DNA from 4 places in the Marinobacter sp. C1S70 genome. Region 4 is predicted to be linked to each of the others. Evidence: predicted binding sites of a transcription regulator. Region 4 holds the regulator's gene; each other region holds the start of a gene.
What was found. Region 4 encodes FliA, which starts transcription of late flagellar genes. Its sites were predicted from a motif close to CTAAAGTTTNNNNNNNNNNNGCCGNTAA; they were not measured.
Positions count from the first base shown of each region.

Region 1 (7,791 bases), on a different contig from region 4:
ATCACCTCGGCATAGCGCGGCATCAGGCTGTCCTTCAGGTGTGCCACCTCACGGTCCAGAGTGATGGACTCAATGGCGCGATGGGCGCGCAGCATGATGGTACCACCCGGGGTTTCGTAACAGCCGCGGGACTTCATGCCCACGTAGCGGTTCTCGACGATGTCCAGGCGGCCAATACCATTTTCACCGGCCAGCTTGTTCAGGGTTTCCAGTACCACGTGGGGCTTCATTTCCTGACCATCAACGGCAACGATGTCGCCCTTCCTGTAGGTGAGTTCCACGTAGGTGGGCTTATCCGGCGCGGCTTCCGGAGACACACTCCAGCGCCACATGTCTTCCTCGGCTTCCGCCCACGGGTCTTCCAGGTTGATGCCTTCGTAGGAGATGTGCAGCAGGTTGGCGTCCATGGAGTACGGACTCTTGCCCTTCTTCATTTCCACCGGGATGTTGCGCTCTTCACAGTACTTGAGCAGCTTCTCGCGGGAGTTCAGATCCCACTCACGCCAGGGAGCGATCACTTTCACGCCCGGCTTCAGGGCATAGGCGCCAAGCTCAAAACGAACCTGGTCGTTACCTTTACCGGTAGCACCGTGAGAGATGGCGTCTGCACCCGTCTCATTGGCAATGTCGATCAGGCGCTTGGCAATCAGCGGGCGGGCGATAGAGGTACCCAGCAGGTACTCGCCTTCGTAGATGGTGTTGGCGCGGAACATCGGGAACACGTAATCGCGCACAAACTCCTCGCGCAGGTCCTCAATGTAGATTTCCTTAACGCCCAGCGCTTCGGCTTTCGCACGCGCCGGCTCCACTTCCTCGCCTTGGCCAATATCGGCGGTAAAGGTTACCACCTCACAGTTATAGGTATCCTGCAACCACCGAACGATGACGGAAGTATCCAGGCCACCGGAATAGGCCAGCACCACCTTTTTAATATCAGACATGCCCTTGCTCCAGACTGAACAGAATGGATGTGTTGAAAAGAAGGGCAACATTGTACGGGATGGCGGGGGGAATGGCTATAAAGCCCCTACCCTGCCAAAGGATAGGGGCGCTATGGAAGGCAAAAGTGCCGGTTTAGCCAGCGGCCTGGGATTGCTGGGTTACCACTTCTTCGCGGATGCCGTCCCAGCCTTCTTTGATTGAACGAAGTAATTCAATCACTTCATCCAATTTCGCAATATCATTCTTGGCGTTGGCCTGCGACAAAGCACGCTCCATATAGTCATAAAGCGCCTCTAGTCTCACCGCTAAGTCGCCACCGTTATCAAAGTCCAGGAAACCGCGCAGTCCTCCAATAATTTCAAGAGCCTTGCAAATGAGCTTGCCCTTGCCCTCAAAGTCCCTTGCCTGAATCCTTGCCTTTGCCATGTTTATGCGCTCAATGGCTCCGCTGTAAAGCAGCTGAATCAGTTTGTGCGGGTCTGCATCAGTGATACTGGTTTGGGTGTTTACGCGCTGGTATGCCTGTAAACCGTTCATAATCAACCTCTTTCCGCGATATTCTTTGCCGTTTTAGGGACGACAGAAATCAAACTTTCACCTTTAATTACCGCTACTATTCTGCGGCGCCAAAGCTGCCAATTGCTGCTGTACATAATTGCCGGTACTTTGAATCTGAGAAATCAACTGATCTGCCGCAGAAAATTGCCGAATCAACCTTTCCTCATAACTAGCGATCCGGTCATCTAGCTCAAAACGCTCATCTTCAATACGCTCAAGTGTCTTGCTGAGACCTTCTGTTCGGTTTGCCAGCGTGCCGTCACTGGCCAAAAACTTTTCAACCGAATCCACCATCTGGCGTGCAATTCCATCCCCACTTTCCGACTCAGAAAAAAGCGCCGTCACCCCATCCGGATTAGCTTTTAGCTGCTCTTTGAACTTAGTCTGATCAAATTCAAGCTTACCACTGCTCGGATCCGTCGTGATGCCAATATCTGCCAACATACGAACCGGCGAATCTTCCAGCCCCGTCGGAACTGACGTCAGCATTTGGCGCAACTCGCTCTGAATGGCACGGATCGCCGAATCACCATTCAAAACCCCGCCTCTTTCAGACGCAGGGTTGTATCCGGCAACACTTTTAACCTGATCTTGGAGCGTATTGAACTTGTCGACGAAGGCCTGCACCCGGCCAGTCACCTCATCAGGATCTTGAGCAATTTTAACCGTTGAGGTTCCGGTTTCCGTCAGAGTGAAAGTGACACCATCAACAACGCCCTCGACAGTGTTGCTCGACCGCGTCACTTCAATACCGTTGATATCCAAAATCGCATCTTTAGCAGCTACGGTTTGCTGCATATTAGAAGTAACGCCATCAAAGACAAACTGAGACAAGCCACTCATGTCGATGTCATTACTATCGTTATCTGCCACCGAAATCGAGATCTCATTGGCGGTACCAGATTCATCCGACGACATTACCAATCTATAACCACTACCGGTGTCCACGATACCCGCAGAAACTCCGGCATTTGCACCGTTAATGGCTTCAGCGATTCCCTCAAGAGTATTATTAGACTCGTCAATGACAATATCCGTTGCATTGCCTCCCACGTTCAAGGTCAACGTACCGGTTCCGACTGGAGTGGTATCACGATCCGTAAATTCAGTAGAAGCCAAAGACTGAGCACGAGCCAACTGTTTCACATCTAGGTTATAACTGCCCCTGTTCGCTTCAGAAGACTCAACATTGACACGAACTACGGATTCATTCGATGAAGAAGCAGTATACGCGCTCATACTGTCAGACTTGCTCAGCGCTTCCATAGGAGAGCGCAGAGCTTCAAGAGCACTACGAATCCGTCCATAGGCAGAAATTTTTGCCTGGGTCTCAGATTCTCGCCGGTCGAGACGCATTTCAGTTGGCGCGCGCTCTGCCTCAATGAGCTGGTTAACCAGATCATTGGTAAAAATACCCGAACCGGCTCCTAACGATGAAATTGCTGCCATAAATCTGCCTCCTAAAAAGGCTTTTGCTACGACCTAGTTAACGGCCGAAGGCGGCAAAGCTTTGCCACTTTCTCAACGATTTAATGTTACAGTTCGTAACAACAAAACCAGCTATAAACAAAATCACCGCCAGATCCTTGCGGATGCGGCGGCGCTGAACAACCGTAACCCAATGCCGGCCAGCGGCAAAAAATCACACCTTCACATTGAATAACGTCAGCGGTTCATCCTGCTGCAATTTTTCTGCCAACCTCAAAGCAACCTCATCCGGAATCTGGCGAATAACTTCTTGAGTCTGTTGATCAACTACCTTGACGATGGTTTGCCCTCGTTCGCTATCCACCTCGAACTGCAAGTCCCTGCTGACCGACTGCACGTAATCGTTCAACTGAGACACCGCCTCATTCAATTGCCCGGCCGGTTCAACAGACCTCGCCATCACTTCGCCTGCCCCGGGCAACTCCTGGGGCTTAAGCGACTCCATCCGCGACGCTTGCTCAACTGATGAGGCTACTACCTGAGCGGAGACGAGACTACCGTCGTTCTGAGGCGACGCGTTTGCCCGAGCCGGAGACTGGCTACCGTAACGCACCAATTTGAGATCCGGGCTATTCAGGTTCACGTCATTCATGACTCACCTCACTTTCCTGATACGGCGCAAGCCGGCTCTCCTACATGGAAGAGCCGACGGTTCACCGTGCTACCCCAATTACTGCAGGAGGGATAGAACCTGATTTGGTCGAGCATTAGCCTGTGCCAGCACTGAGATACCAGCCTGCTGCAATACATTGGCCTTGGCCAACTTCGCCGATTCCGCGGCAAAATCTGCGTCCAGAATCCGACTTTGTGATGCGCTCAAATTTTCAATACTATTACCAAGGTTCGAAATCGTACTTTCAAACCGGTTTTGTACCGCACCCAGAGTTCCTCGCAAACCGTTAACGGTGTCGAGAGCCGCATCTACTTGGTCCAGCAAGGTTTGAGCGCCAGACACTGTAGAAGCCGTCGATGTGACGCTCAATCCACCAGCGGAAACCGCAATTGCGGTATCAATGCTAATTGAGATGCGATCCACTGCTGAATTATTAGCACCGACTTGGAATTGTTGTGACGTGAACGCGCCATCTAACAAGGCCGTGCCATTGAATTTTGTAACCGAGCCAATACGATCTATCTCATCTTTACGCTGAGCAACCTCTTGATTCAAAGCAATACGGTCTTTGTCACTGTTAGTGGCGTTCGCAGACTGTACCGCCAGCTCACGAATTCTCTGCAGGTTATTGGTCACCTCATCCAAAGCGCCCTCTGCCGTTTGCGCTAGAGAAATTCCATCATTGGCGTTCCGCTGAGCAACCGTCAACCCTCGAATCTGGGCGTCAAACTTGGTCGCGATCGCCAAACCCGCAGCATCATCTTTTGCGGAGTTAATCCGAAGACCGGAAGAAAGGCGCTGCAGAGCTTGATCACCTAAGTTTTGAGATTTTCCAAGCTGGTTTTGGGCGTTGATAGAGGCAACGTTGGTATTGATACCCAGAGCCATAGTATTTCCCCTTAATAACAAGTCATCACTTCGAGAAAAGGTCGTCGCCGAGAAACGCACCTTGTAGCTAGCGCGACCCTGTTATCTGACTTAACGACCGCACCAAGCGATGCTTTAGAAAAAAACGACACTCTTTTGTTAAACTTTGTAAATTGAGGCGGCTGAGTTATGACCACCCCGGCTCCTTTGACTCGAAATTCATTTTCATCCAAGGATCTTCTTCCAATCGCTCTTGCTCAGCTACAACCCCCGAAAAATGCTCGGCAACTTCATCAAGGAACTTCAACAGCCCCTCCCGCCAGGTTGTCATAAAAGCTGGCAGATCCTCATCCTCGCAGGCGAAACCATGACATAAAGCCACATGTACAAAATGCAGCACTGTTCCGCCTAAAACCCAACTTTGGTACTGCTGCGCCGCAGTAACCGGTTTTTTTTCCGTTAACCCGGAGGTTTTGGATACAAGACGGAGCGTATTCGCAAGCAAGGCCAAGTCCTTGCGGCCACGTAAACGCTCTTTTGAGATTATTTTTTTCAGAAGCGCCGCCCCCCTCTCCAATTCGCCTTCCACAGATGGCATGGCATCATCGAGGGTGGACCTGGAGATGCTCCGGCTGTTGCTCTCGATTAGATTTTCAAGGTCAGTCATCTCATCGTGAGTAAAGCGATTTACGGTTGACTCAAATTCATGTGGAGCCAACCAAAGTGCGCCCTCAACTGCAGCGCCATCTGAACAGTTGAAAACCTCTGTCTCTGGCGTCTTTCTTGCTATTTCTCGAAGAAAACCCTCAACATTGACCTTTGCTGCATAATAATCGAAGCGGGTTTGAACCACCCCAATTCCAGAGGCCGCAGGCACTGAGAAATCCTGCCTTTTAGATTCGCCTACCCACTTACGAAGCCCAGCCGCTACCTCACCGACAGCTTTTTCGCCATATACCGAATATGACGAATGATCATGAGCATTATCTACATAACCAAAATCCGTCCCGAGCATGAATATCTTTCTACAACCCAAGGTATGAAGTATCGATAACGCTGCATTTACACAGGTCGGGTTACAATTAACAAATCCGTCCTGACCAACACCAGCCAACCACGATAGAGCGCTATCAAACCTATAAAATGTGTAGGCTCGGCCAAACAACGAAGCAACCTTGGGATTGACTTCATTGCCCGCCAACAACGTGATTTCCTTCAACAGATCACTGCCAAGTTCTGAATGAAGCTCGTAGATCATGTAATTCGGATCTAGTTCAACATGCAAATCAGGCTTTATCCCGGCGGTTAAAAGCGGCCGAAGCCCTGTACCGGCACTAACAACGACAACCCGATCCCTGATCGCCACGAGGCTGCTTAATCGTTCATCTAACGAGGGTCCACTGCCAACGATTACTACCGGCTTGTTGTGACCACTGAGGTTTCTCCGTGGAAGATACTTGATTCCAAGGCGACAGTTGGCCATTGAATTTTTTAGGCGCATCAACTCGTCGTCGTAGTTCGACCAGCTCGCAGCAACAAGCGCAAGGTCCCGACCAACATCCATAGCGACTCTCGCTAACTCAATGTCCGCTAGGTGGTTATAGTAGAGCGTTGTGTAAGGATAAAGTGGGACACTATGGGCCAAATGCCGGGATAATAGATCCCTCAGTTCCATCTCGCTGGAGGCAAAACCGATCGCGAAGTTTAAGGAAAAACCTTTCTTTTGAAAGGTAGAACAGATCTTTGCCCAGTCTACGGTGAACAAGCTCAACGCAAATTTTTCAGGCTCCCTCTCCACCACAATGGCGTTAACTATTGTCGCTTGCTCAACCATCGATTCGATATGGAATCCTAAGCCACACCCCAGGAAAACAATCGAAGGAAACACGCTGCCACGCTTATAGCCTTGAAAATTTTCAGGGGTTACTGGACTCATCTCTATAATTCTTTGAATGCTACGCGCTGCAAACCTCTGTTTATTGTAAGAACTAGGCCAAGCCGGACTATACGTCAGGAACCTCCTATCCGGGCGATGCTCATTTAAAAAGTCACGCACCTCGTCACGTGAGTATTCACGCGCGAGCCCTCGATAGCATGACCGGCCATCGAACGTCATATCGATATCCTTTTCACCAGGAGTGACAACCAACTCGGCGCGGGTCAGCATCAGGTTGTCAAGCATCTGATAGATGCGCGGAAGATGAACCTTGAAATAGTTGAGATTCTTCTCCTTTTGCTGCAGGTATATGCGCGCCGGATCATCTTGATGGCTCACCATTAGGGCTATCTCCGTAAATTCCAAAAATATGTTTCAGGCTGGCATGTACTTTGCCAAAACAGGTTGTTTTTTACCACGCGTTTAACAATTGTAGTGGTCAACTAATCCCGGCCAGTATTTTAAGGTTTTCCTCAGCCGCAACGGGCGAAATGCCACCGTTGAATACGTGAGGCCGCTGCCGGTTGTAGTAGTCCATCAAGTAGCTCCCAACATCCTTATTTCAGGCTCCGGAATAGCCTTTCCATCGGTGCATTGTCCCAGCAGTTGCCGCGCCGGCTCATGCTTTGTGTCATTCGATAGCGCCAGAGCCTCTGACGGAACTTTCGACTGGCGTACTGACTTCCCTGATCCGAGTGGAAAATGACTTTCTCTGGACGACCACGCTGTTCCCAGGCGTGATCCAGAGCTTTTACAACCAGGTCCGCATCCGGACTGGACGACATGGCCCAGCCAACAACCCGGCGAGCGTATAGATCCAGCACCACCGCCAGATAACTCCATCGCTGGCCGCTCCAGATGTAGGTGATGTCGCCACACCAGACCTGGTCGGGTTGCTCTACCGTAAACTCACGATCCAGATGATTCGGGATATCCGGTCGCTCAACGCTGGCCTGTTTATAGGCATGAGGGCCTGGCTGTTTACAGATCAGCCCCAGCTCGCTCATCAGTCGTCGAACTTTGAAGCGACCGACGACAACGCCTTCCTCGCGGAGCAAGCCTTTGATTGTGCGGCTGCCGGCAGAACTGCGGCTCCTGGTAAACAGGCGTTTCATCTGAGCCTTCAGGGCCAAGCGCTCCACATCCACACGGTTCCGCCGTTGACGGTACTCGTAATAGCTAGAACGGCTGATTTCAAACGCTTCACAGACCAGTTCAATTGACTCCTGCTCTCCCAACCGGCCTATCAGCGCGTACGATTCATTTCGTCCGACATCAAGAGAGCTGTAGCCTTTTTAATATTTCCTTCTCTCGCTCCAGGCGATTGCAGCGGGCTTCCAGCTCTTGAATTCGGCGCTGCTCCGGGGTTAAGGCCTTACCCTTCGGG
Region 1 covers NZ_AXBW01000044.1:6,225-14,015, reverse strand. The annotation lists gene Q669_RS13740 (argininosuccinate synthase) at 1-941, opposite strand, end outside; gene fliS (flagellar export chaperone FliS) at 1,075-1,479, opposite strand; gene fliD (flagellar filament capping protein FliD) at 1,543-2,949, opposite strand; gene Q669_RS13725 (flagellar protein FlaG) at 3,143-3,580, opposite strand; gene Q669_RS13720 (flagellin) at 3,659-4,489, opposite strand; gene Q669_RS13715 (6-hydroxymethylpterin diphosphokinase MptE-like protein) at 4,656-6,746, opposite strand; partial or broken gene Q669_RS13710 (IS3 family transposase) at 6,844-7,791, opposite strand, start outside.
Region 1: the regulator FliA is predicted to act here: its motif matches at 4,580-4,607, upstream of Q669_RS13720 (flagellin).

Region 2 (7,791 bases), on a different contig from region 4:
TTGAAGCTGTCTACCGTGGGCTTTCTTATGTACATCAACCCCACGATCCAGTTTCTGATCGCGCTTTATATCTTCCATGAGCCGCTTAGCACCGCCAAACTGGTGAGCTTTGTGATGATCTGGGGGGCGTTGGCAATATACTCGTGGTCGGCCTGGGTGGGCCGATCGAACAGAGAGGTTTCGGCATGAAACAACCCATCAGCGGCTATCACAAAGACGGGGAAAACCACTGGGTAGCGCAGCTGGCGTGTGGCCATAACCAGCACGTGCGACATGATTCGCCCTGGGTAAACCGGCCCTGGGTTGTCACGGTGGAAGGTCGGCAATCCATGTTGGGGGTTAAGCTGGATTGCCGGAAATGTGATGACGATGCGCCTGCGGATGTCCGTCCGGAGAGTCCGGAAGGACCTCAGTCTCCCGATTAGGCCAGGGTTTCCAGATAGGCTTCCAGTTCGTTGGCGAGCCAGCCCACCACGGCGCCCCCTTGCGCCTGCTCCGACTCCAGCGCACTGAACACTTTCCACCAGCGGGCGCTGCGGTGGTGGATGGTTTTCAGCTGTTCCTTGCGCAATGCCTCAGCAATCAGGGGTAAGGGTAAATCCGCCCAGCCGGCGCCATCAATCACCGCATCACGCATCAGTTCGTATTGGGTAAAGGCGAGGTAGTTGGCGGTTTCCGGGGATTCGGCCACCAGTTGGGCATCGAGCATGTAGGCCAGGGTGATTTCCGTGTGGCTGACCAGGTCGTCCTGAGTGACCCGTTTCAGTTGGCTCAGGGGGTGGTCCGGAGCTGCCACGGTGAGCATGCGCACATCAGCCAGTTCCCGAAACCATTGATAACCTTCGTTCAGCAATTCCGGCATCAGGCCATAGGCCACATCCACGGACTGGTTGCGAACCAGCGGCGCCAGTTCCCGGGGCGAGGCAAGGTAAACCGACAGGCTGGTCTGGGGGAAGCGTTGTTTCAGCCGGCGCAGAATGTCCCGCCAGATATCTTCCGGAATGGCATCGTCCCGGGCAATGCGCAGGACCGATTCGGCACCACTCAGGTGGTGCTGGCAGCGAGCCCTGATCTGGCTGGCAACCTGGTCGAATCGCCGGCAGTCGGTCAGGATGGACTGGCCGATGGCCGTCAGGTGCAGTTGATTGCCGCTGCGTTCAAACAGCTCCACCCCCAGTTCATCCTCCAGGGACGCCAGCACGGTACTGACGGTGGTGCGGCTGCGGTTCAGTTCCCGGGCCGCCGCGGCCACGCTGCCGTTGCGCACAACCGAGAGGAAGGTCTTGATCTGTGACGTTTTCATGGTTTGCTCTTTGCGACGGATTTTCCGTCGCTCAGCGACTCACACCTGTTGAATGATGCCGCTAATATGGCAGCAATTCTCAGGAGGTCAAAATGTTTACTTCTCTGGCGCGGGAAAACCTGGCGCTGACATTATCAGCGGTGGGCGCGGGCCTGTTTGCGCTCGCCGGTATTACCTGGGGTCTTTGGGTCGATTCCCTGGTTATTATCTTCGATGGTGCCTATTCCCTGATCAGCCTCGGGTTGTCGCTCCTGTCACTCTATGCCGCCCGCCTGGTTCGCCGGCCGGCCAATGACGATTACCCATTCGGGATGGGGGCCGTGGAGCCGCTAGTGATCGCCGTGAAAGGTCTGGTGATTGCAGTGGTGTGTATCTTGTCGCTGGTATCGGCGGTGGTGTCGCTGCTTCAGGGCGGCCGTGCCGTGGCGGCGGACATGGCAATGATCTTTGGTGCGGTGAACGTGGTGGGGTGTCTGGCGGTCTGGGCGTATCTACGGTGGTCAAGTCTGCGCAATGGTTCGGGGCTGGTGCAGGCGGAACAGCGCCAGTGGCTGATGGACAGTGCCCTAAGCGCTGCCGTAATGATTGGTTTTGGCGCGGCCTGGCTGCTGGAACGCAGTCATTGGGCGGAGCTGGCCGTGTATGCCGACCCGGTAATGATGCTGGTGATTTCGGTCTACTTTATGACGGTGCCGGTGAAGATGGTTCTGGAGTCAGTTCGGGAGCTGTTGCTGGCGGCACCGAAAGACGATGCACTGGACGACATCCATGAGACCCTGGAAGACCTGGGCCTGAATCCGGAACAGGTCCGGGTGGCCAAGCTCGGCCCGAACCTTCTTCTTGAGGCCTCAGACGTTCAGTCCACCCATAGCCAGTATTTGCCTGCGGGTATTGGCTTTCTCTTGCTCAAGTTTGCCAGTCAGTGACACCCCGTCGCACTCCGGATGGTCGGCGAGGAATCGTCGGGTCAGCTCGATCTGGACATGCAGATCCTGGAAACGGCCGTACAGATCCTGTCGCTGGCGTAGCTCTTTCCGGAATGGCTTGCTGTACCGGGCATCCAGTTCCAGAAGATAGCGGATACGCTTGAGGTTCTTGCGCAGCTGGTGCAGGGCTTCATCCGGAGCGGTGTGCAGCAGTTCTGCGGTTTTTCGGTTGAACTGCTTCAGGCGGCGGTTTGTCGCGGCCTGGATGTCTTTTTTCCGCAGGTTTGCAGCCAGCTTATGAAAAGATTTGGACTCAATATAGTCTTGCCAGCGCGACAGGCTTTGCTGGTAGCGTTTCTGGCCAAGGCGTTTGGCCAGTTTGCGCTGTGCTTTAGATGCCCTGAGCCGCGCCCAGTCGGTCAGCGTGGTGCAGAGTTGTGGGTTGTCGTGGCACAGCTCGGGGATATCCTGAAGAAATACGTGCAGATCCCGCAGGGCGCTGGTGGCCCGGGCATGTCGCTTCAGTTCTCGGATATGCTCCTGTAGTTGGCGATCGCCGGTAATCTCGGCCAGGGGTTCGGCAATGGCCCGACTGCGGCGAAGGGCAATGCGGTATTGGTGCAGGAATTCGTCATCCAGCCCCAGCATCACCCCAGGGGTCAGAAGTTCCAACTGGTTGTTCAGCTGCTGTAAAACCTCCGGGAGCGTGTTCTGGTCCAGATCAGTGGCGTCGGGACTGGCTTTTCGGTTCTTGCGCCGGAATTCGTTGTAACTGAAATCACGAGGCGTCAGGAAGGTTTCCAGTGCACCCTTGTTTTTGTCCACTTTCTTCCAGTGCCTTACCGGCAGCCGGATCTCCAGGATACTGGCGGTTGGCAATTCGAACGGAGCCTGGGGTACCAGAAAGGCGGCCAGTTCGAGTAATGCCGGGTTGTGGCCGATGAGGGTGATGCGGTTCTGAGCGTTATCCAGATTCTGCAGCCAGCGTAATAGACGCCGGAAGTCGAAGGTGTAAAGCTCGTTTTCGGTGCGGACATGGGCCGGCTGGTCGTTGACGCTGAGTGCACCTGCCAGCGTTTGCTGGGCTCGCACAGCGGGGCTTGCATAAATGGCACCGGACAGCGCGCCCAGGCATTTCATTGCCCGCGCGAGCGGCGCAAGCTGGCTTTGGCCTCTGTCATTCAGTGGGCGTTCCTGGTCGCAGAGGCTGTCGTCGTTCCAGCTCGATTTGGCGTGGCGGATAAGAAAAAGCCGTTTCATGCATGCTTGCTCATGAGCTGAATGTTCAGACCTTAGTCTGACACAGCCTCAAGTCGTTTACATGACGGCCGATACGTATTTAGACGTATGACACTGATATGACGGGCTTGTTTACATAAAAACCTGTTCCTGACCTGCGTTTGGTATACAGCTTTTAACAAACTGCAACGGAGTGCGGGTTGCGTTTGTGCATAATCAAAGGATTACAAGAAATGACCCCGGAGCGAAGACCATGACCTTCATGAGCAACCTGACCATCAGAACACGGCTTCTGATTGGTGTATTGGTGCCTGTACTGATTACGGCTGGAACAGTTGCATGGATTACGGCGAACCAGATCCGGGCCAATGGAGAGGCAGAGTTGCAACGCCTCGAGCAGGAACTGTTGGAAGCGCGCAAGGAAGGTTTGAAAAATCTGGTTGAAACCGCGAAATCCGTGGTGCTTGAGGCCAAGTCCACTCCCGGTTTTTCGGAGCAGGAGGCGCAGGAAGAGGCGCGAGAGCGGTTGCGGTCAATCAAGTTCGGTCAGAACAACTATGTCTTCGCCTACGATCGCAGTCTGTTCAATCTCGCCTATGCACCGGACCCCTCCAAGGAAGGCCCGACTACCAATCCGAACACCCAAAAGCTGGTTCGCGGGTTGTTTGACGCGACAGGTGACGATGGCTTCATGCCTTATGAGTGGACCAACCCTGCTACCGGCCAGGTGGAACCGAAAGTCTCCTACTCCACTATCATTCCGGGCTGGGACTGGATGATAGGTTCCGGCGTGTATGTAACCGATGTTCAGAGAGCGGTGGCCGCTGCCCGGCAAGAAATCGATGCAACCATGACGTCTGCTATGGGCTTCATTTTACTGCTGACCATTGTGGTGGTGGTGATTTCGTTGGTAATCGGGTTGGTCATTGGCCGCACCGTGACTGCGCCGCTGAACAAGGTCAGCGACATGATGCGGGAGATTGCCGACGGTGAGGGCGACCTGCGCCAGCGCCTGCCGGAAGATGGTAAAGATGAGCTGGCCGTTCTGGGCCGCCGCTTCAACCACTTCGTCATCAAGATTCAGGACACCATCCGTGAGGTCGGCTCTACCACCGACCAGGTGGCTTCGGCGGCTGAAGAACTCAGCCGGGTGGCGAATGAAACCCGCCAGTCGGTTCAGGAGCAGGGTTCGGAAACCGACCAGATTGCTTCGGCCATCAACGAAATGGCGGCAACGATTCAGCAAATCTCCGGCAATGCAAATGAGGTGGAAGGCGCAGCTTCCGATGCGGACCGCATGGCCAAAGAGGGTGGCGAGACCATTAATAGCGCTCAGGGGGCGGTCAATCAGCTGTCCCAGGAAATGGAAGACACCGCTCGCAGCATCAATGCCCTGGCCGAGAAGTCGAACGATATTCAGCAGGTGCTGGATGTGATTCACGCGGTTACTGAGCAGACCAACCTGCTGGCCCTGAACGCTGCCATTGAGGCAGCCCGGGCCGGCGAGCACGGTCGCGGTTTCTCGGTGGTTGCCGACGAAGTGCGCCAGCTGGCCAAGCGGTCAGCGGAATCGGCTGATCAGATCCGGGAAATGATTGATGGCTTTGTGGCGGAGTCCAAGGCTTCGGTGGAACGTATGAACAACTCCCGCAAGAGCTCGGAGGCGACGGTTGAACGCATCAATCATGCCACCAGTGCACTGAACACCATCGTGACGTCAGTGACCCAGATCCACGATCAGGTGACTCAGATTGCGACCGCCGCTGAACAGCAGAGCCAGGTGGCGGAAGAGATCAACCAGAACGTGGTGCGGATTGTCGACGCGGCCCAGCGCAGCGACACCGGCGTGACCCAGACCAATGAGGCCAGCCACGAACTGGCCCGGTTGGGAGAGAATCTGCGCGAGCTGGTTGGCCAGTTCAAGGTCTGATTACCCTCATAAGAAAGCCGGCCCGCCACATTGGCGCGGTCGGCTTTCGTCGTTATGATGGATCATTCAGGCATATTTGAATCAAAAACTGATAACAATGGAAGCCAACACTATGTCCCTGCGTAAAACCCTGCTGGCGGCGGTCAGCACTCTTGGCCTGCTGGCCAGCCCTTTCGCGGTCTCTGAAGAAACCTTTACCCTGCGTCTCGCGGAAACCTGGGGGCCAAATTCCGGCCTGCTGGGGGATGCGCCCCGAAACATGGCGGCCATGGCTGAGGAAATGTCCGGCGGTCGGCTGAAGATCCGGATTGATTCCTCCAACAAGCACAAGGCCCCTTTCGGTATTTTCGATCTGGTCCGTAACGGCCAGTACGACATGGGCCACACCGCCTCTTATTACTACAAGGGCACCATTCCCAACGCCATGTACTTCACCACCATACCCTTCGGCATGATTGCGCCGGAGATGTATGCCTGGTTCTACCACGACGACGGCATGGAGTTGATGCAGAAGGTATATGAACCCTTCGGGCTGCTGTCCTTCCCGGGTGGCAACACGGCCAATCAGATGGGTGGCTGGTTCCGGAAAGAGATCAAGTCTCTGGAGGACCTGAAAGGCCTGAAAATGCGCACCCCCGGCTTTGCCGGCGAGGTTATGTCGGAAGTGGGCGTGGCGGTCACCAACCTGCCGCCGGGCGAGCTGTATACCGCGCTTGAGCGCAACACCATCGATGCCGTTGAATGGGTTGGCCCGGCGCTGGATCTGCAGATGGGCTTTCACCAGATTGCCAAGTATTACTACTCCGGCTGGCAGGAGCCCAATGCCGAAGTGCAGTTCCTGATCAACAAGAAAACCTGGGACAAGCTGCCGGCTGATCTGCAGGCTATCCTGCGGGTCTCCATGCGTACTGCAGCGTATGACATGTATATCCAGAGCACCCACGAAAGCGGTGTGGCCTGGGAGAAGATGAAGCAGGAATACCCGGATGTGACTCACAAGGTGTTTCCACCGGAGGTTATTACCGCCCTTCGAGAAACCACCAATCGCCTGTTGGATGAATTTGCCGAGAAAGACGAACTGGCGAACGAAATCATCACCTCACAGCGTGAATACCTCAAGCAGGTGCGCCCCTGGACTAACATTTCGGACAAGGCGTATCTGAACAGTGTCGCGGAGCAGTAAAACCGCTGCGTGACAATCGGGCCTGACAGGGCTGGAAAACAGGAGGGGCGTGGTCAGGGAATATCCGCACGCCCCTTTTTGTTTGCGTCTGTTTCTGGAAAAATACGCCGCTCAAACTTTGGGCAGGGCCGATGAAACAGACACTGCTATCTCTGAGCAATCTCACCAAACAGTTCGACGGCAAAAAAGTGCTGGATTCACTGGATCTGGACATTTTTGACGGCGAGTTCATTACCCTCCTGGGGCCCTCCGGTTGCGGCAAGACCACCTTGTTGCGGATGATGGCGGGTTTCGAGCATCCGGATGACGGCACCATCGCGCTGGGCGATCAGGACCTGACTCACACCCCGCCGGAGCACCGCCCGCTGAACACGGTATTCCAGAACTACGCGCTGTTTCCTCATATGTCGGTCTTCGACAACGTGGCCTATGGCCTGAAAATGGAAAAGCGGCCGAAGCAGGAAATCCGGGAGCGGGTCGAGGATGCCCTGGCCATGGTCCAGCTCGAGGACTTCGCCCGGCGCAAGCCGCATCAGTTGTCCGGCGGCCAGCAGCAACGGGTGGCCATTGCCCGTGCAGTGGTCAAGCGCCCGAAGGTGCTGTTGCTGGATGAGCCGTTGTCCGCCCTGGATTACAAACTGCGGCGCACCATGCAGGTGGAACTGAAACGCCTGCAGCGGGAGCTGGGTATCACCTTTGTGTTTGTCACCCATGATCAGGAAGAAGCCCTGTCCATGTCCGACCGGGTGGTGGTGTTGAAAGACGGCCTGATCCAGCAACTGGGGACGCCGCGGGAAGTCTACGAGCGCCCGGCTAACCTGTTTACCGCCCGCTTTGTCGGTGAAACCAATTTCTTCCCGGGCCGGGTGGACAAAGCCAACGGCGACGACACTATCACCGTGGATGTGTTCGGCCTGAAGCGTACCTTCCGCAAGCCGGATTTCCCGGTCTCCGGTGGCCAGTCCCTGCATGTGCTGTTGCGCCCCGAGGATATCCGTGTACTGGCGCCGGACGATGAGGATGGTGTGGCTGGCAAGATCGTTGAACGTAACTACAAGGGCAGTACCCTGGATTCGGTGATTCATCTTGAGGATGGCACCGAGGTGCTGGCGTCGGAATTCTTCGACGAAGACGACCCTACCTTCGACTATCGCCTTGGCGAGCCGGTCAAAGTGAGCTGGGTTGATGGCTGGGAATGGCTGTTACCCAC
Region 2 covers NZ_AXBW01000084.1:78,916-86,706, reverse strand. The annotation lists gene rarD (EamA family transporter RarD) at 1-189, shown strand, start outside; gene Q669_RS18070 (DUF3565 domain-containing protein) at 186-425, shown strand; gene Q669_RS18065 (LysR family transcriptional regulator) at 422-1,303, opposite strand; gene Q669_RS18060 (cation diffusion facilitator family transporter) at 1,396-2,229, shown strand; gene Q669_RS18055 (CHAD domain-containing protein) at 2,152-3,489, opposite strand; gene Q669_RS18050 (methyl-accepting chemotaxis protein) at 3,722-5,398, shown strand; gene Q669_RS18045 (TRAP transporter substrate-binding protein) at 5,511-6,581, shown strand; gene potA (spermidine/putrescine ABC transporter ATP-binding protein PotA) at 6,713-7,791, shown strand, end outside.
Region 2: the regulator FliA is predicted to act here: its motif matches at 3,537-3,564, upstream of Q669_RS18050 (methyl-accepting chemotaxis protein).

Region 3 (7,791 bases), on a different contig from region 4:
TGGCTATCTGTCTGAAGGTCAGCTGGAAGAAGGACTTCGTGCTCAAAGGGAAACCGGCCAGCGCCTCGGTGAGGTGTTAATCGCTGCCGGCTGGATCTCAGAGCGGGAGCTCCACCGGGTACTCAAGCATCAGTCCCGTTACCGTAACGCAGCGGCACTGGTTACCATGGTCACTCTGCCATTTCAGCCCCTGGTTTCACTGGCGTCCAGCAACACCAACGCAGGGCAGATTGGCGCTGAAGCGGGCGAGCTCTATGCACGGGGCGATCTCACGCCCTTGTCGGAAGAAGAAATGTCAGGGGTGTCTGCTCAAAGCGGTATCGGCCTGATGGAGCGCCTGGAGGCGGTTTCTTCCATGCCTGGCAGCGCCAGGGACAATCCCTCAGGTGACTCTCCCGATGTCGACGTGGTGGAAGGAATCAGGTTGGCGGCCAACGTGTTCGTGCCGGTGCTCAGCTTTCTGGATTCCGACCTTACGATTTCGGGTGTGCATTACCGGGACTCAGAGCCTCGCTACTCGCTGCAGGAAGACGGAGGCCTGCGGCTGGCATTTCCTGAGCGTATTGAGGAAATCCGGATGGACAACATTCGTGTGATGGGCGGGCAAACACCGCCCATGGGCAATGTCAGTATCCGGGATATCCGCTTTCACCCCGATTCGCAGATGACCATTTACACGCGCTGAAAGCCGTGCCCTGAAACGAAAAATGCCCGGAAAATCTCCGGGCATTTTATTTTCTCTGGGCGCTTGGTGTATCAGGCACTGGCCAGAATATTGGTGCTTGAGACGTTGGTCTGCTGGCCTTTGGCGCCATAGAGCTTCTGCTGGGCGGAAGCGCCTCGGAAGATGTCGGTAAGGCGTGACAGGCGCTTTTGCAGATGCCCAAGGATTCGGCCGTTGTTCTGGTTCACAGCCTGACATTCGCGCAAGTGGGTGTCTGCGTCTTTCCAGAGTTGGTGGAGCTCATCCATGCCCGCGGCCCGAATGAATCGTGATGGCTCTCCTGCGTTGGGCTTGTAGCCCATATTCACCAGCAGGTGAATTTTCTTTTTGGCGCGTTCACGAACGCCTTCAAGAATCTGGTTCTTCCGGCTGGTCATTTCTTGCAGGGGCTGGATATCCGCAGAGGAGAGCACGGATTTTTCCTGGTGGAGAAGTTCCGCCAGCAGCTCAAGCTGGCGGATATCTTCCTGAAGAATCGCTTTCAACTGTTCATGTGCGTTCATGCTTTACTCACCCGAAAATGCTTTTATCCATCTCAAGCATTTTCTGGGCCAGTTTCTGAGCATCTACCTTGTAGGTGCCGTTCTCAAGAGCAGAACGAATCTGTTCGATACGATCATCGTCCATTTCGGGGTAATCCCCCAGCTTCTGCTCAAGTTGCTTCAGGTTTTTTGCCTGATTGCTCAGGTTCACATTTTCACCGCGGGCAGCGGGGCTTTGGGCCTTGGCTTGTTCGCCAGTTGTCGCCTGTGAGCCCTGGTTGCCTGTGGCTTTGTCGGCCGTGGTGCGAGTGGTGTTGACCTGGCCTGGGCCAATTCCATTTAAGTCAACTGACATATCAATACCTGCTTGCCTGGGGCCACATCAAAGTGGCGTATTCGGGTTTATATCTACTTAACGGCAAATCCGCGCCATACTTTAGTTACAAAACGGAAAACATTTGCCGCTTTTGCTACTTTGCTGCCTTACATCGGAATTTCGACCCGCCCGGGGCCAACCGCACGGGCTTTGACTGTCCGGGACGAGCGGAGATTCTCTACCAGAACCTGCTCTCCAACCCCTGCACTCGCCAGTGCTTTACCGCGAGAAGACACCGAAAATGAGCCTGAACGCGCGGTGATAATAACATGATCGCCCCGCTCAATCGCGTTGGGGGCTTCAAGGAGATCCGGGGTCATTACCGTGCCGGCATTCACCGGGCGGCGCATCATCATCCCTGAAATGGACTCTTTGCGGGTGAGTACTCCGCGGCGACTGGCGTTGATCTGAACCGAATTTACGGTTACCAGATCCTGTGTCAAACGCTCCCCGCGCGCCAGGGGGCGAGCCGCTACCAGGGCAGGGCCATGAACCTCAACGCTGGTGGTCACGTACATTTTCCAGGGGCGTTCACCACTGCAGGAAACCAGGACCGACGGGCTGGTGGTCTGTAGCGGATCGCCCGCAAACTCGGCGTTCAGCCCCTGGTTGCAGGCAGCAAGGGCGATGCGGCTGTCGATAGCGCCAACTTCGTAGCGGCTCGTGTAGCCCTCGGCAGCAAGGGTTCTGGACCACTCTGCCAGGAACGTCTGGGCGGCGTTACGGATGGTTTCAGCAGTGGTACGTTCTGAAGACTGAGTGACCGGGCTCAGTAAAAGGCACAATGCAGCCAAAAAGATGATTCGCATACGCACCGGTTTGTCCTATGCTGTCTGTATCTGTGTGTTTTGTCGAAATTCGTTAAGGATTCGGGTTCTTGGGCCGTTAACCCTTAACAGGTCTGCAGGCGTCAAAGAATTGTCTTGGACATGCCTGAAACCACCTTACAATGATTTAAGCAATATTGATGCCGGTATAGGCACGCCAGGAGTAAAGCATCATGGCAGGGGTATTAGACAGCGTTAACCAACGCACCCAGCTGGTCGGTCAGAACCGGCTCGAACTCTTGCTGTTCCGTTTACGGGGGCAGCAGATGTACGGCATCAACGTATTCAAGGTCAAAGAGGTGCTTCAGTGCCCCAAGCTGTCATCGATTCCCAACAGCCGGAGCGTGGTTCGAGGGGTTTCCCACATCCGCGGTGAAACCATTCCGATTATCGATCTGAGTATGTCGATTGGCTTGCCGGGTATACCGCAGGAACAGCTGTCCACCAGTTTCGTGATCATCACGGAATACAACCGTAAAACTCAGGGCTTTCTGGTAACGGGCGTAGACCGGATTATGAATATGAACTGGGAAGACATTCTGCCTCCACCGAAGGGTGCCGGAAAGGATGTCTACCTCACGGCGGTTACCAAGATTGACGATAAACTTGTAGAAATCATAGATGTAGAAAAGATTCTTGCAGAAGTTTCTCCGCTCAGGGAAGATGTGACGGAAGAGCTGGTCAGCCGAAGTGCGGAACGGGTTCCCGGCCATTTGCCCGTGCTGGTTGTGGATGATTCTTCCGTGGCTCGCAGGCAGATTGAGCGCTGTTTGACCGCTATCGGAATGGAAGTGGTTACCAAAAACGACGGCAAGCAGGCGCTACAGTATCTCAAGGAGATTACCCAGGACGGTTCAAAAGCAAGCGACCACCTGTCTTTGATTATCTCTGATGTTGAGATGCCGGAAATGGACGGCTACACCCTGGTTACCAGAATCAAGGAAGATCCGGCGCTGAAAGAAATGTATATCATGCTGCATACCTCGCTGAGTGGCGTCTTTAACCGGGCGATGGTGCAGAAAGTGGGCGCAGACGATTTCATGGCGAAATTCAGCCCGGATGAGCTGGCCGAGCGAGTAATGGAGATTATTGATCAGCACTAGTGCTCGGCTGACGGTTTCACCCACGAAGAGATCCAATGAAAGCGGACATGACGCCCCAGGAATACGAAGCCTTTAAAAAGTTCCTGCAGGATGCGTGCGGCATTCTGCTGGGTGATAACAAGCAGTACCTTGTGAAGAGCAGGCTTCGGCGGATACTCGAAGAAAACAGCCTGAACTCCCTTGGAGAGCTTCTCGAACGATTGCAGAGGCCTGGTCGGGCGGGTTTGCGCGAAGTGGTCATCGATGCGATGACCACCAACGAGACGCTGTGGTTTCGGGATAATCATCCGTTCCGGATTCTGCAGGAAAAGCTCTTGCCGGAGTTCGCCGAGCGAAATTCACTCCAGCCCCTGAGAATCTGGTCTGCCGCCTGTTCTACTGGCCAGGAGCCGTATTCTGTAGCCATGGTGGTGGACGAGTTCCGCCGTACCCGGCCTGGTAAGCTACGGGATGTAAAAATCACCGCAACGGACATCTCCAAAAGCGTGCTGGAAGTTGCCCGCCGTGGCGAATACGAAATGATCGCCATCGGCCGGGGGCTTTCCCCGGAGCGCCAGAAACACTTTTTTACCCCCTCGGCCAACGGTGGGTGGCAGATTCGCCCGCAAATCAAGTCCATGGTGGAATTCAAGGAATTGAACCTGCTGGACCGATACATGCTGGGCAAGTTCGACATCATCATGTGCCGAAATGTGCTGATCTATTTCTCGGCGGATCTGAAAAAGGACATCCTTACCCGGCTGCATGGGGCGCTGAACCCCGGGGGCTACCTGATTCTCGGGGCCTCCGAGTCTTTGAACGGGCTTCCCAACCTCTATGAAATGGTTCAGTGTCATCCAGGCATTATCTATCGCAAAAAATAGCCGGGAACTGTTAAATGCGGAGTAGGGTACCGATGTGGAGAATCTGAACCTCCGGCATCTCTATTATTTCTGGATAATTAGCCGCGAAGGCTCCATTGCCCGGGCCAGCGAGGTACTCGACCTGGCTCCCCAGACCCTCAGCGGCCAGCTTGCGACCTTTGAGGGCGCGGTGGGCGGCCGGTTATTCAGCCGCGAGCGCCGGCAACTGGTACTCACAGAACTCGGCCATATGGTTCGCAGTTATGCCGATGAAATCTTCGAGCTGACCGGCCAGTTGTCTGAAACCTTGAGGGCGGGGCCTGAACACAGGCCGCTTTCGCTGTCTGCGGGCATATCGGCGTCTATCCACAAGCTGATTGCCTATTACCTTCTTCACCCCGCGATGAAACTGAACCGGCCCGTGCAGCTTGAATGCCGGACCGGCCGGACTGAAGATCTCCTGCTGAGCCTCAAGCGCAAAGAGCTGGATGTGGTGCTGACCGACAGAATGCCCCAGGCTGAATCACCTGAGCGGTTTGCGGTTCATCCGTTGTCCCGGTCTACCATCAGTCTGTTCGCTGCACCTGAACTGGCGGAGAAACTCAAAACCGGTTTTCCTCATTCCCTCAACCACCAGCCGCTGCTGGCGAACGCCACCGATGCGCCGTATTTCGAGAAACTGATGCACTGGTTCAACCTCAATAATGTGCGAATGAACCTGGTTGCCCGAGTCGATGACAGCGCCCTTATCAAGGTGTTTGGTCGCGAGGGAGTTGGTGTATTCGCCGCCCCTACGATGATTCAGGATGAGGTGTGCCGGCAGTATCAGGTGGCTTTGATTGCTTCGCTCGATGAAGTGACAGACCAGCTGTTCGCGGTTACCCGAAGCCGCAAGCTGGCCCACGAGGGTGTGCGGGCAATCTGTGAGGCTCGTCAGGGGATCTTTGAGCGCTAGGCGCCAAGCTGTTAAATCCTCGAAAAAGTCGATGTTTTTTGTTTAAGAAAACTTATTTTATCGAAGTTTGCGCTGCCCCATCATGGGACCGTATTCCGCAGTATCCAGAGGAGCGCAGTTATGAAAACGATTCACAAGTTCAGACTCGAACCTGGTAAAGAGCCTACCACCCTGACCTTGAGAGAGGGCTATGAAGTGGTACGCTGCGAGTATCTGGTGCCGCATAAGGCGGTTTTCCTTTGGGTACAGCAGCCATTGAATGTAACCACTCCCACGGTGGAACGGCAGTTCCGGGTAGCAATGTCGGGTGAGCCGGTTCCTGATCGGTTCCAATACATCGATACCGCTCTTGATCCGTTTGGTCCTGAGGCCTATCACGTTTTCGCTGTGCCAGCGGGGGAATTGCTCCTCACTGGTAATGGCCATGAACGGGCCAGTGATGATTTGCTGGGTGGCGCCGGGTGGCAAGGACGCTATGCGTCCTGATTGCTCCGGCTAGCAAGCAGTGTTGCACGCTCTCTTGGGCCCCGATTGGGGCCCTTTTTATGTTTCAGGGGAATGATTGACCGGTAAGTGCCCGGTTTTTACCCAGATGACCGTTTCGTGCTCTACGAACGGATGGTGTTGGCTCATGTGGGGGCTGCGAATCCAGCTCCCGGCGGGATAACGTCCGTGTTCATCACAGAATTCGCCGGACAGCACAAAAATCTCTTCTCCACCAAAGTGACGATGTGGCTGAAAGGTCTCGTTTGGCGGCCACTTCACCAGGGCAACGTGCTCATGCTCGAATTCGTGCAACGGCATAACCTGTAAACCGCCAATGCCGGGCAGCCAGTGGCCGGCATTGGTATCGATTCTGACCGTCGCGGTATCTCTCGGGTCGAACTGATGGAGTTTGACCAGCAGGGTGCAGCCCTCTTCGCTGAACGGTGCATGACTGCTGCCCGGAGGATTCCGAATGTAGGTGCCGGCCGGATAGTGGCCGGTCTCGTCGGAAAAAACGCCTTCAAGCACCAGAATCTCTTCACCCAGAGGGTGTTCGTGGGTAGAGAAGGAGGAGCCGGGCTTATAGCGTACAACGCTGGTGGCGTGGCCCCGCTCGGCTTCCTCTCGGGCCAGTGGCTTGCGCTCAACGCCTGCGGCGGGGCTGGGGACCCAGTGCTGTTCGTGGGTATGAATAACAACGCGCTGGGAAAAATCCATGTTGAGCATAACGTGTCTACCTTCTGTCATTCACTTTATCAGGGCCTGAATGTCCCGGAAGTGTGGGTGCTTGCAGTGAACCATCCACTCAAAGGCCACCATCTCAGTGGTAACAATGCGGGCGCCGCTCTGGTGCAGTCGATCCAGAGCTACGTCCCGATCAAGTTCGCTACGGGACCCGGTGGCGTCAGCCACCACCCATACCTTGTAGCCGGCATCCAGGAGGCTCAGGGCGGTTTGCAGCATACATACGTGGGTTTCGCAGCCTCCGATGACAATGTGTTGCCGGCCTTCTGGCAATTCGTCGATGAGTCCGTCCGGGCAGGCGTCGAAATGGGTTTTCGCCAGGGTTTTGTTGCACAGCTCCTTAACGCCTTCCAGATTCGGCCCAAGTTTTTCAGGTATCTGCTCGGTTGCAATCACGGGTACGCCAAGCAGTCCGGCGATGGTTGCCAGCGTAATGCAACGCTCAGCAACCGCATCGCCTTCGCTAATGGCAGGCATTAGCCGTACCTGAACATCGATGAGCAACAGGGTGGATTGGTCGGCTTTCATCAGCATGGTCATTCTCCTGAACGTGTTGAGCGGGTTTCCTGAAAGGATACGCCATGGCTGAGAGGTTTGTTATGTCCGAGGCCATCGTAAGGCCCTTAGGAAAATTTTTTCGATGAATTCAAAACATGGAGTTGCCAAACGCCGTCAAAACCATTAAAGTTTGCGCCCTCAAATGAGCGACGACATCGCTGATTTGAAACAGTTTATTGGAGAGGTGGCCGAGTGGCTGAAGGCGCACGCCTGGAAAGTGTGTATACGTTAATAGCGTATCGAGGGTTCGAATCCCTCCCTCTCCGCCAATACAAAACCCCAGCAGAAATGCTGGGGTTTTTTGTTGGTTCTCTCTTACGCAACTCCTATCGACTGCAGAACAAACACCCCGGTAGTTACCGTCACACTCGCCAGCAATGTCGTCAGCGCGATAATGTTCGCTGCCATGCGATCGTTGCCGCCCAAAGCCTTCACCATCACGAAACTGGCTGCTGCCGTTGGGCTGGCGAAGAACAGGAACATGAGCCCGAGTTCGCGCCCTTCAAAGCCGGCCAGCCAGGCTACAAATGTGCACAGGGCCGGCAAAGACACCATCTTCCAGATGGATGAACCCATGGCCGGGCCACTGTCACTGCGGATGGCTTTCAGCGAGACTGTTGCGCCGATACAGAGCAGGGCGAGCGGAAGAGTGAGAGAGGCAAAGTAGTCGCCGCTCGTCATTACCCAGCCTGGA
Region 3 covers NZ_AXBW01000040.1:242-8,032, reverse strand. The annotation lists gene Q669_RS12120 (hypothetical protein) at 1-685, shown strand, start outside; gene Q669_RS12115 (flagella synthesis protein FlgN) at 757-1,227, opposite strand; gene flgM (flagellar biosynthesis anti-sigma factor FlgM) at 1,235-1,561, opposite strand; gene flgA (flagellar basal body P-ring formation chaperone FlgA) at 1,690-2,397, opposite strand; gene Q669_RS12100 (chemotaxis protein CheV) at 2,583-3,512, shown strand; gene Q669_RS12095 (CheR family methyltransferase) at 3,548-4,375, shown strand; gene Q669_RS12090 (LysR family transcriptional regulator) at 4,410-5,309, shown strand; gene Q669_RS12085 (hypothetical protein) at 5,430-5,795, shown strand; gene Q669_RS12080 (cupin domain-containing protein) at 5,853-6,521, opposite strand; gene Q669_RS12075 (isochorismatase family protein) at 6,543-7,073, opposite strand; tRNA gene Q669_RS12070 (tRNA-Ser) at 7,276-7,366, shown strand; partial or broken gene Q669_RS12065 (AEC family transporter) at 7,413-7,791, opposite strand, start outside.
Region 3: the regulator FliA is predicted to act here: its motif matches at 1,619-1,646, upstream of flgM (flagellar biosynthesis anti-sigma factor FlgM).

Region 4 (7,791 bases):
CAGCGTCTGGGCGAAAGGGCGGTTGAAGCCACCAACGGCTCCCGGCTGGCCGAGATGCAGGCGGAGCAGCATCGTCGGCTGGAAGAGGAGCTGAACCGGTCCCGCAGTCGCATTCGTGAGGTTCGGGAAAAGCGCGCAGGAAGTGGCGCCTCAGGTGGCGTGGCGTCGTCCTTGTCTTTCGAGACGGCCGATTTTCCGGCGTCACGTCTCAGTGATGAAGCGCTGGCAAAGCCGGTTGCGGGTAGCGAATCAGGCGCCGGTGGCTATGCCGATGAACTGGCCAGTATGCGTGCCGAAATCAGCTCTCTGCGTGATCTGGTCAGTGGTAAGGCTGCGACTGCCACGCCGGCCGGTAACAGCGCAGTTCAGCAACGATTGGCCGAGCGCCTGCAGGAGTTCGGTTTGGGCGCGGAGCTGGCCGGCTCTCTGTCCCGTCGGCACCGGGCCGGGCGTCTGGAGGACGGCTGGAAGCAGTCACTGAAAATGCTGGCGACCGGCGTTCGTACCGGTCGCGAAGACTGGCTTGATGCCGGCGGTATCTATGCCCTGGTCGGGCCAACCGGGTCTGGCAAAACCACCACCATTGGCAAGCTGGCGGCTCGATACGTGCTGGAGCATGGTCCGGATTCGTTGGCCCTGGTCACCACCGACCGCTACCGTGTGGCCGCTCATGAGCAGCTGTTCGTGTTCGGCCGCATCCTGAATGTGCCCGTGCGTGTGGTGGATGAGAGCCATTCCCTGGATGACATTCTTGATGAATTATCGGATCGACACCTGGTGCTGATTGACACTGCCGGCCTGACCAGTGCCGACCGCGGTTACCAGGAACAACTGGCGGAGTTGGCTCGCAGCGATCACAATATCCGTACACATCTGGTGGTCTCCGCCACCAGTCAGCCACGTATCATGAAATCCGTGTGGCATTGCTATAAGATGGCAAGCCTTGCAGGCTGCATCATGACCAAGATTGATGAGGCCCTGACCCTGGGCGAAGCGCTCGGGTTCGTTATGGAGACCAGCTTACCGGTGGCCTGGTACACCGATGGCCAGAAGATACCGGAAGATCTCCAGAGGGCGGAGGCCATTCCGTTGGTGCGCCTGGGCGTAGAACGGCTTAAGGCTGTGCAGAGCGCACAGGCAGTCGCCGAAGGTGCCTGAGCCTCGTTGGCGACAGAATAAAACACCGGCACGCGTGCCCGTACAAGAACGTAGTAAGAGACTGATAACAGTATGAGCAGACCACATCCGGTTCAGGTGATTGCGGTTTCCGGCGGCAAGGGCGGTGTCGGCAAGAGCAATGTTTCGGTCAATCTCGGTATCGCCCTGGCCCAGAAGGGGCGCCGGGTTGTCTTGCTGGACGCGGATCTCGGGCTCGCCAACATCGATGTGTTGCTCGGCATTACCGCTAATCGAAATCTGCAAGACGTACTCAGCGGCGATTGTGATCTGAAAGACGTGCTGGTGAATGGTCCTGGTGGTATCAAGATTGTACCGGCTTCCTCCGGCACCCAGCGTATGACCCAGCTCAGCGCCATGGAACATGCCGGCCTGATCAACGCTTTCAGTGAGCTGGGCGATCAGATTGACGTTCTGATTGTGGATACCGCCGCAGGTATTTCTGAATCGGTGGTCAGCTTCCTCAGGGCATCGCAGGAACTTCTGCTGGTGGTCTGCGACGAACCTACCTCCATTACCGATGCCTACGCGCTGATCAAGCTGATGAACCGGGATTATGGCACGAACCGCTTCCGTATCCTGGCAAACCAGGTCCGCAATGAGCAGGAAGGCCGCCATCTGTTTGAAAAACTGACCCGGGTCACCGAGCGTTTTCTGGATGTGGCACTACAATATGTAGGTATCGTGCCTTACGACGAGGCCGTCAAGAAAGCCGTCCAAAGACAGAAAGCGGTATTGGATGCCTATCCGAGGGCGAAAGCCTCGCTGGCTATCCGGGCTCTGGCCGAAAAAGTGGACAGTTGGCCTTTGCCGTCCTCTCCCAGGGGGCATCTCGAATTCTTCGTGGAGCGGCTCGTCGAAGTCTGATCTGAATCCAGTCCTACAAGAAAACCGGATACATGACATTGGCGAAAAATCTGGGAATTTACCATCAGGCCGGCGCCAGGAGCCCTTCAGCCCTGATTGAAGAGCATGCGCCGCTGGTCAAGAAAATCGCCCTTCATCTCATGGCCCGGCTGCCGCCATCAGTGCAGCTGGAAGACCTTATGCAGGCCGGTATGATTGGCCTGCTGGAGGCCGCGCAGCGCTATTCTTCCGGCAAAGGTGCCACCTTTGAAACCTACGCAGGGATTCGCATCCGCGGCGCCATGGTGGATGAGATCCGCAAAGGCGACTGGGTGCCCCGCTCAGTGCATCGCAACGCCCGGCGAATCGCCAGTGCTATCAAGCAGGTGGAAGATCGTACCGGGCGCGAGGCCCAGGATGCCGAAGTAGCTGAAGAGCTTGGCATTGGTCTGGACGAGTACCATGCCTCACTCGCCGACGCTAACAGCGGTAGACTTTTTAGTCTTGATGAGCTCAATGAATCCGGCGAGCTGCCGATAGAAGAAGCAGAAGCGAGTGATAATCCGCTGGACGGTATTGCTTCAGGCGCTTTCCAGCGAAGTCTCGCAGACGCCATTGAGCAGTTGCCTGAGCGTGAAAAGCTGGTATTGAGCCTGTATTACCAGGAAGAGCTCAACCTCAAGGAAATCGGTGCGGTGCTAGGGGTCAGTGAGAGCCGGGTAAGCCAGATTCACAGCCAGGCGGCGTTGCGACTTCGCAGCCGGCTGGCCGAGTGGCGGGATGGTGACAACGACTGATCGGCCAGGTGCTGTGTTTCTCTCTCAGCAAGCTGTGTAGCTTTTGGTAAACGATGCTTTACAACGTGCGCAAACACCACACAATAAGCGCTTAAGGTAGCAGCCTGCTAGACTTCCAAAAGGCTGAATGAATTCCGGGTGTTACTGACTGGAGGTCCCATTGGACAAGAACATGAAAATTCTCATTGTGGATGACTTCTCCACAATGCGACGCATCATCAAAAACCTGCTGCGAGATCTCGGCTTCACCAATACGGATGAAGCAGACGATGGCAACACCGCGTTGCCCATGCTCCGAAGCGGCAAGTATGACTTCCTGGTGACTGACTGGAACATGCCCGGCATGTCGGGCTTTGACCTTCTGAAGGCTGTCCGTGCTGATGAAAACCTGAAGAACCTGCCGGTTCTGATGGTAACGGCAGAGGCCAAGCGGGACCAGATCGTGGCTGCGGCTCAGGCCGGGGTGAACGGGTATGTGGTCAAGCCTTTCACGGCAGCCGTGCTGAAGGAAAAGATCGAGAAAATCTTCGAACGAATCCAGTAACCAGAGGTCGGATGGCTCGCCATGAGTGATACCAAACAGAACCATCAGGGCCTTGATCCGGAGGTGGCGGAGAAGCTTCAAAAGCAGGCCTCCGACCTGGCCGAGAATGTAAACGCCGGGAATTATGCCAAGGCGATGACCCTGATCAATGAACTGAGCGAGGTTCGCGATCAGAGTCTGTATCGGGAAGTGGGGCGACTGACCCGCAGCCTCCATGAGGCAATCCGGAACTTCCAGATAGACCCGCGTAATGCCGAGCAGAAAGAAGTGCTGTCGAAGATGAGCGACGCTTCTGACCGTCTGGCCTATGTGGTTCAGATGACCAGCCAGGCGGCGAACCGCACCATGGATCTGGTTGAGGAAAGCATGCCGGTGGCTCACGCCATGCGGGATGAAGCGGTTTCCCTGCGGGATGAGTGGCAGCGTCTGCGCCGTCGTGAAATGGAGCCTGCGGAGTTTCGGGAGCTTTACGGTCGCATCGACAAGTTCTTCGCTGGCCTGACGACAGACTCCGACAGTCTGTACCAGAACCTGTCGGAAATCCTTCTGGCTCAGGATTTTCAGGATCTTACCGGTCAGGTTATCCAGAAGGTCACCGCGTTGGTGAAAGAGGTGGAAGACAACCTTCTTGGTCTGGTGGTGATGGCCAGCCACGTTGATCAACTGACCGGCACAGTGCATCAGATTGAAGAAAAAGAAGAATCGGCCGAAAAAGGGGTAGGGCCCCAGATCAAGGCCGATGAGCGGGAAGATGTAGTTTCGGGACAGGACGATGTGGACGATCTGCTGTCCAGTCTCGGATTCTGATAATAAAGAGGGTGACGCATGGCGTTAGATGCTGATGAAGAGATCCTGCAGGACTTCCTGGTAGAAGCCGGCGAGATACTCGAAAAGTTGTCGGAGCAGCTGGTGGATCTGGAGCAGCATCCCGATGACAGCGATCTGCTGAACGCCATTTTCCGTGGCTTCCATACCGTGAAAGGGGGCGCAGGCTTCCTTCAGCTGGAGGCACTGGTTAATTGCTGCCACTCTGCGGAGAACGTGTTTGATATTCTCCGGAATCACAAGCGCAAGGTAACACCGGACCTGATGGACGTGGTGCTGGAGGCGCTGGACAACGTTAATGCCATGTTCGAAGAAGTCCGCAACCGGGAAGAACCGACGCCCGCGCCGGACGAACTGATTGAAGCTCTGGATGCACTCGCCAAACCCGAGTCCGAGGATGCACCGGCGGTGGAAGCACCAACCCCGGCACAGGAGCCGTCGTCTGCGGATGTCGGACAGCAAGGGGATCAGGGCGATATCACTGACGAAGAGTTCGAGCAGCTGCTGGACGCGTTGGCGGATGAAAAATCCGATGGCCAGAAACCGGTCGGCAACGAGCAGGTGAGCACCCCGGCAGAATCCGCCGGCGGCTCAGACAGTGATGAGATTACCGACGATGAATTTGAGGCCCTGCTGGATCAACTCCACGGCAAGGGCCAGTTTGCCGGCGCGCCTGCGGAAGATGAAGCGCCCAAGGCAGATATCGACACCAGCGGTGGCTCGGAGAAATCATCCGGTGACGCCGATCTGATTTCCGACGACGAATTCGAGAACCTGCTGGACGAACTGCATGGCAAGGGTGCAGGCCCAAGCGCGGGGGCTGCCGCAGGTGAGCCCAAGCCTGCGCCGGCTCCATCAAGCAAGGCCGAACCAGCCCCGGAACCAAAGAAAGCGGAAGCCAAAGCCGAGAGCAAGGCCGCTGCCAAGCCGGCCCCTGCGCCTGCACCTGCCCGTGAGGCCGCACCAGCGGGCGAAACCACGGTTCGGGTTGATACCAAGCGCCTGGACGACATCATGAACATGGTGGGCGAATTGGTGCTGGTACGGAACCGCCTGCAGCGTTTGGGTTCCGAAAGTGAAGACGAACACATGCACAAGGCGGTGGCCAACCTCGACGTGGTGACCACGGATCTGCAGGCTGCCGTCATGCAAACACGGATGCAGCCGATCAAGAAAGTATTCGGCCGTTTCCCGAGGGTGGTGCGTGATCTGGCCCGGAGCCTGAAAAAAGAAGTGAACCTGGTGATGCACGGTGAGGAAACCGACCTGGATAAAAACCTGGTCGAGGCGCTGGCCGACCCACTTGTGCACCTGGTTCGAAACTCCGTGGATCACGGTGTCGAAGCGCCGGACGTACGGGAGAAGGCAGGAAAACCCCGAGCCGGAACCGTGACCCTGTCGGCGGAACAGGAAGGCGACCATATTCTGCTGTCCATCGTCGACGACGGTGCGGGTATGGATCCCAATGTCCTGCGCCGCAAGGCGGTCGAGAAGGGTCTGTACGATCAGGATGCGGCAGACCGCCTTACCGACAACGAATGCTTCAACCTTATCTTTGCGGCCGGTTTCTCGACCAAAGACCAGATTTCCGATGTCTCCGGTCGCGGTGTCGGCATGGACGTCGTGAAAACCAAGATCGGCCAGCTCAATGGCCAGATCAATATCATGTCCGAGCAGGGCAAGGGCACCAGCATTATCATCAAGGTGCCGCTGACGCTGGCCATCATGCCAACGTTGATGATCATGCTCGGTGACCAGTCTTTCGCGCTGCCGCTGGTGAATGTGGTGGAGATTTTCCACCTGGATCTGACCAAGACCAACATTGTCGACGGCAAAGAGTGTATTGTCGTGCGGGACAAAGTGTTCCCACTGTTCCACATCAAGCGCTGGCTGGTGCACGGTGCGGCAGGTCAGGCCGAGCCGGAGATTGCGCACGTGGTGATTGTGGCCATGGGGACCAAACAGGTCGGCTTTGTCGTTGATCAGCTGATTGGCCAGGAAGAGGTGGTGATCAAACCTCTGGGCCGGGCCCTGCAGGGGACGCCAGGAATGGCCGGCGCCACCATCACCGGTGATGGCCGTATCGCCCTGATTATTGATGTGCCGAGCCTCCTGCAGCACTACGGCTGAGCAGGAATTTCCGGGATTGTGTAGGAGAAATGGATGACAGTTTCTGTCCTGGTCGTGGATGATTCGGGCTTTTTTCGCAAACGGCTGACGGAAATCCTGACGGCCTCGGGCCAGATTAAAGTGGTAGGCGCCGCCACCAACGGGCGGGAAGGTGTCGAGCTGGCAGAAAAACTGCGCCCCGATGTGATCACCATGGATTACGAGATGCCGGTGATGGACGGCATCTCTGCCGTGCGCGAGATCATGCGCAAACATCCCACCCCGGTTTTGATGTTCTCGTCCCTGACCTATGAAGGTGCCCGCGTTACCCTGGATGCCCTGGAAGCCGGGGCAGTGGATTTCCTGCCCAAGAACTTCGAGGAAATTGCCAGGGACACCAGTCAACTTCAGAAAATCCTTATCCAGCGTATTCTGGATGTGGCCGGTAGCCGCCCGGGTGCCCGATCGGCGCCTGTGGCCCCGAGGCCGGCGGCACCGGCTGCGGAACCTCGCCGTGAACCTGTCGAGCGCGCCGGTTCGCGCCTGCACCGCCCGGTAACGACGGAACCCCGTAAAGACCCTGCGACCTCCGAGCCGGTTCGTAAACCCGCCAGAAAAACGGCCGCCAGGCACTACAGTGTGGTAGCCATCGGCACTTCCACCGGTGGCCCCGTTGCGCTGCAAAAGGTGCTAACGGCGTTACCGGCTTCGTTTCCCGCGCCCATCGTGTTGGTTCAGCACATGCCCGCCAGCTTCACTCCGGCCTTTGCCGAGCGGCTCAACAAGTTGTGTCGCATTGAGGTGCGCCAGGCCGAGGACGGCGACGTGCTTCGTCCGGGACTGGCCCTGCTGGCGCCCGGTGGCAAGCAGATGATGATTGAAAGTCGCGGCGGGCAGGCAAAAGTGCGGATTCTTCCGGGCGATGACCGCTTGAATTACAAACCCTGTGTGGATGTTACCTTCGGCTCTCTGGCCAGGAGCTTCCCAGGCAAAACCCTGGGCCTGATCCTCACTGGTATGGGTTCCGACGGCAAGGAAGGCTGCAGGATGATGAAGCAGTCCGGTTCCGTGATCTGGTCCCAGGATGAGAAATCCTCCGTCATCTATGGCATGCCGATGGCTGTGGCCAAAGCCGGACTGAGCGACGAGATTCTGGCGCTGGAGGATATTGGCGCGCGGCTGGTTGAAGGTGTGAGCTGATGGATATTCTGAGCCTGCTCGGAATCATCCTGGCGTTCGTGGCCATCCTGGGTGGCAATCTGCTGGAAGGAGGCGCTGTCAGTTCGCTGTTCAACGGCCCGGCCGGGTTGATCGTGGTGGGCGGAACTCTGGCGGCGACCATCCTGCAAACCTCCTGGCCGATGCTCAAGCGTGCCTTCGGTCAGGTTCGCTGGGTGTTTATTCCGCCCTACATCTCGCTGGAAGATGGCATTGGCAAGGTCATCGACTGGAGCGTCAAAGCCCGCAAACAGGGCCTGCTGGGCCTAGAAGGGC
Region 4 covers NZ_AXBW01000018.1:58,666-66,456, reverse strand. The annotation lists gene flhF (flagellar biosynthesis protein FlhF) at 1-1,158, shown strand, start outside; gene Q669_RS06095 (MinD/ParA family protein) at 1,231-2,043, shown strand; gene Q669_RS06090 (RNA polymerase sigma factor FliA) at 2,076-2,819, shown strand; gene cheY (chemotaxis response regulator CheY) at 2,980-3,363, shown strand; gene Q669_RS06080 (protein phosphatase CheZ) at 3,385-4,170, shown strand; gene Q669_RS06075 (chemotaxis protein CheA) at 4,189-6,318, shown strand; gene Q669_RS06070 (protein-glutamate methylesterase/protein-glutamine glutaminase) at 6,352-7,497, shown strand; gene Q669_RS06065 (flagellar motor protein) at 7,497-7,791, shown strand, end outside.